DNA from 2 places in the Alteromonas gilva genome. Region 2 is predicted to be linked to the other one. Evidence: predicted binding sites of a transcription regulator. Region 2 holds the regulator's gene; the other holds the start of a gene.

Region 1 (2,403 bases), on a different contig from region 2:
TATGTAGTGAATAATACATCACATCGTCGGCAAGGCCGTTAAGCGTTTATTTTTTGCGCTATTAGGAAAAGTCTGGGTAAATAAGCGATGTGTGGATGGTTATTTTGGGTTAATGTAACGGTGTTTTTTATTACAACTACTGTAAATACCCGCTCATGTCTGATTTAAATTCTGATTTAAATAACAACGTAGATCACACCGAAATTGACAAGTTTTCACAGATTGCTGCCCACTGGTGGGATCCTGAAGGTCAGTTTAAACCGCTGCATGCCATCAACCCGTTACGCCTTTCTTATATCGAAGAACACAGCCAGGGCTTGTTCGACAAAAAGGTGCTCGACGTAGGTTGTGGCGGCGGTATTCTGGCAGAGGCTCTGGCCGGCCGTGGTGCCAGGGTCACAGGCATCGATATGGCCGACGCATCGCTGGAGATTGCCAGACTTCATAGTCTCGAAAGCGGCGTTAGCGTTGATTATCGCTGCGTGAGTGCAGAGCAACTCGCCACCGAGCAAGCCGGACAATATGACGTTGTGACATGCATGGAGATGCTTGAACATGTGCCCGACCCCGAGTCGATCATTCGCAGTTGTGCACAGTTGGTTAAACCAGGCGGTAAGGTGTTCTTTTCAACCCTGAATCGTAATGTTAAATCCTACCTTATGGGTATCGTTGCAGCTGAATACCTGCTTCAGTGGGTACCAAAAGGTACGCACCAGTACCAGCGTTTTATTAAGCCGTCCGAACTTATTCGCTCGGCTGATCGTGCGGATCTGGTCACCCGATCTGCTACTGGGTTACATTTTGACCCGTTTAACCAACAGTTTGTGTTGTCGCAGCGAAATCTGGATGTGAACTACATACTGCATTGTGAAAAGCTATAAGCAAAAACACTATATATAGTGCTAGTACATCTAACAAAGCACCATATATCGTAAATTTATAAGCAGAGAATTATCTGAATAAATTGTTTTAAGTAATCATAAAAATAAATTAAACAGCTTGCATTCAGGCAAATATTGCTTAGTTCAACCGTTAACAGTTAGTCAATACTAACCTAAAGACTGGCTTTGTTTGATCGGTGAATTAAGCACCAGATATTGGGTTGCATTAAACCCAAAACCTCACTATCTTGTGTTTGTCCCGTAGCAGTCTTGTTTAAATATTCGACTGAACAGGTAACTCACAGGCGAATTAAGCAATCACGGTACGAAGCGATCGCAGCTTGATCGTTTCGCAAGACACTATTGAATACGATACTGGCATGATATTCATGCCACAACACCAGCGCTAACTGACAAACGGCCATTAAAATGAATAACAATTTATCCGTCACCAAACGTAATGGTGAACAAGAGCCCATCGATCTTGAGAAAATCCATAAAGTCATTACCTGGGCCGCCGAAGGGTTGCAGAATGTTTCGGTTTCTCAAGTAGAAATCAAAGCCCACATACAGTTTTACGACGGGATTAAAACCGCCGAAATTCATGAAACGCTAATCAAGTCAGCGGCAGATCTGATCTCTACAGATGCGCCCGACTACCAGTATCTGGCGGCACGTTTAGCGATTTTCCACTTACGCAAAAAAGCCTTTGGCCGCTTTGAACCCCCTAAGTTGTTCAGCCACGTGGCGCGTATGGTTGATATGGGCAAATACGATACCCACCTGCTGGAAGATTACACGGCAGAAGAATTCGCCGAGATGGATAGCTATATCGATCACTGGCGTGACATGAACTTCAGTTATGCCGCCGTTAAGCAACTGGAAGGGAAATACCTGGCGCAAAACCGTGTAACCGGTGAGATTTATGAAAGTGCGCAGTTTCTTTACATTTTAGTCGCCGCTTGCCTGTTTGCTAATTACCCTAAAGATACGCGTCTTGGCTATATCCGCCGTTTTTACGATGCGACATCTACGTTTAAGCTGTCGTTACCAACGCCTATTATGTCGGGCGTACGTACCCCTACCCGTCAGTTTAGTTCATGCGTGTTAATTGAAACCGGCGACAGCCTGGATTCGATTAACGCCACCGCCAGTGCCATTGTGAAGTACGTGAGTCAGCGTGCCGGTATTGGTGTTAATGCCGGCCGTATACGTGCGCTGGGCAGCCCTATTCGTGGTGGCGAAGCCTTCCACACGGGCTGTATACCGTTTTACAAGTACTTCCAGACCGCCGTTAAAAGCTGCTCACAAGGCGGCGTGCGTGGCGGTGCCGCGACCTTGTTCTATCCGCTGTGGCACCTTGAGGTTGAGTCGTTACTGGTACTTAAAAACAACCGCGGAGTAGAAGAAAACCGCGTACGCCACCTCGATTATGGTGTGCAGTTTAACAAGTTAATGTATCAGCGCATGATGAAAGATGATTACATCACCTTGTTCAGTCCGTCGGACGTGCCGGGTCTGT
Region 2 (2,403 bases):
TAACCATCGATAAACCTTTGTCACCCAGCAATTTGGGCGCCTGATATATAATCAGTTCGTCAACCAGACCAGCGCTAATAAAGGCCCCGGCTAACCCCGCACCGCCTTCGACCCACAGCTCATTGATACCCCGCGAGCCCAGCTCACTAAGCACGGCATTGAGATCTGTTTTGCCCGCCGGCGAGTGCGGTGCAGTAAACTGTTCGACGGCCGCAGCAAAACCCGTTTGCACATGACTATTGACCAGCAATACCGGATGCCCATCATTAAACATTTGCCTCTGCGGCGACAGCTGTTGCTGTGAGTCAATCACCACCCGCAGTGGCTGACGCACAATTGCCAGCGGATAGTCTGTTATTCGCGCCTGCTCCGGACGTACCAACAAACTCGGCTCATCTTTGCTGACCGTGCCACTGCCGGTAATAATGGCGCAGCTTTGCGCTCTGAAACGCTGCACATCGCGCCGTGCTGCCGGCCCCGTGATCCATTGACTGTTGCCATTAGCCAGGGCGATTTTACCGTCCAGACTGCTGGCCAGTTTGACCCTCACCCAGGGTAAGCCAGTTTCCATACGTTTTATAAAGCCCGGGTTAAGCGCTTTTGCCTGCTGAGTCAGCACGCCCTGGGTAACGGCAATGCCAGCGGCTTCAAGACGGGCAATACCACGTCCACTGACCTGTGGATTAGGATCTGTCATCGCCACGACCACCCTGGCTACCTGCGCAGTTACAAGAGCCTCAGCGCAAGGCGGCGTTCTGCCTGTATGACTGCAGGGTTCCAACGTTACATAAGCGGTAGCGCCGGCCGCATTATCGCCGGCCGCTCTTAATGCGTGGACTTCTGCGTGGGGGGTACCCGCCTGAATGTGATACCCCTCACCGATAGCCTGATTATTTTTGACAATGACGCAGCCAACACGGGGATTGGGAGAAGTGGTATAACGGCCCCTGGCCGCCAGCTGAACAGCTCGCGCCATCCAGTATTCATCGGTTTTTAAAAGAGGGGTTGGCGTAACATGGGACATGGGAACTAATCCCCGAGTCTGGCTATCTCTTCACCAAACTCTTTAATATCTTCAAAGGAGCGATAAACCGAGGCAAAGCGCACATAAGCCACTTTATCGAGCTCTTTCAGGGCATCCATAATCAGGTTGCCTAAAAACGCGCTCTCGACTTCCCGTTCACCGGTGGCACGCAGCGTGGACTTTAACTGTAACACACATTGCTCGACTTTTTCGGTGCTGACCGGCCGCTTTTCGAGCGCCCGTTGCAAACCTGCCCGCAGTTTCTCTTCGTTAAATGGCTCGCGGGTGCCGTCGCGCTTAATCACTCGCGGCATCACCAGTTCGGCGCTTTCAAAGGTTGTAAAGCGTTCATGGCAATCGGCACATTCGCGGCGCCGACGCACCTGATGGCCCTCAGCAACTAAGCGAGAATCGATAACTTTGGTTTCTTCTGCCGAGCAGAACGGGCAATGCATTAAACGCTCCTGTAAAGCTTATGGCCCGACGCTCAATATCGGGCCTGCGTGCGGCGGTATCAAGCCTGTTAAGCGTAAACCGGAAAGCGTGAACACAGCTCAATTACTTCCTGTTGAACACGACGTTCAACACTTTCATCGCCCAGATTGTCCAGTACATCACAAATCCAGTTGGCAACCTGTCTGGCTTCATCTGCGCCAAAACCGCGACGGGTAATAGCCGGGGTACCAATGCGCAGACCGCTGGTCACAAAGGGAGAACGGGGATCTTTAGGGACGGAGTTTTTATTCACGGTAATATTGGCGCGACCCAGTGCGGCATCGGCGTCTTTGCCGGTGATATCTTTATCGATAAGATCCAACAGGAACAAGTGGTTATCAGTGCCGTTAGAGACAATTTTATAGCCGCGTTCCTGCATCACACTAACCATCGCCTTGGCATTGGTTACCACCTGCTGCTGGTACGTCTTAAAATCAGGCTCAAGCGCTTCTTTGAAGGCTACCGCCTTGGCGGCAATAACGTGACACAGAGGACCGCCCTGGTTACCCGGGAACACCGAACTGTTGAATTTTTTGTACAGGGTTTCATCACCACAGGCCGACAGGATCAAACCACCACGAGGACCCGCTAATGTTTTATGTGTTGTAGTGGTTACCACGTGTGCATGCGGCAGTGGATTTGGATAGACACCGGCCGCAATCAAGCCCGCCACGTGCGCCATATCAACCATCAGATAGGCACCCACTTTGTCAGCGATTGCGCGGAAACGCTGCCAGTCAACAATGCCTGAATAAGCAGAGAAGCCACCGATGATCATCTTTGGCTTATGCTCTTGTGCTAATGCTTCAACCTGATCGTAATCGATTTCGCCGGTTTCTTCATTCAGGCCATACTGCACCGCGTTGTAAGTTTTGCCAGAAAAG

The links. Region 2 encodes NrdR, which represses ribonucleotide reductase genes. Its sites were predicted from a motif close to AAACACNANATNTNGTGTTT; they were not measured.
Region 1: nrdA (class 1a ribonucleoside-diphosphate reductase subunit alpha) is a predicted target of NrdR. The motif match lies at 1,086-1,105, and genes of this name have one in related genera.

The regions. Positions count from the first base shown of each region.
Region 1 covers NZ_JAQQXP010000001.1:2,355,300-2,357,702, forward strand. Annotated here, with positions in the region: gene ubiG (bifunctional 2-polyprenyl-6-hydroxyphenol methylase/3-demethylubiquinol 3-O-methyltransferase UbiG) at 156-881, shown strand; gene nrdA (class 1a ribonucleoside-diphosphate reductase subunit alpha) at 1,311-2,403, shown strand, end outside.
Region 2 covers NZ_JAQQXP010000003.1:500,634-503,036, reverse strand. Annotated here, with positions in the region: gene ribD (bifunctional diaminohydroxyphosphoribosylaminopyrimidine deaminase/5-amino-6-(5-phosphoribosylamino)uracil reductase RibD) at 1-1,024, opposite strand, end outside; gene nrdR (transcriptional regulator NrdR) at 1,030-1,479, opposite strand; gene glyA (serine hydroxymethyltransferase) at 1,548-2,403, opposite strand, start outside.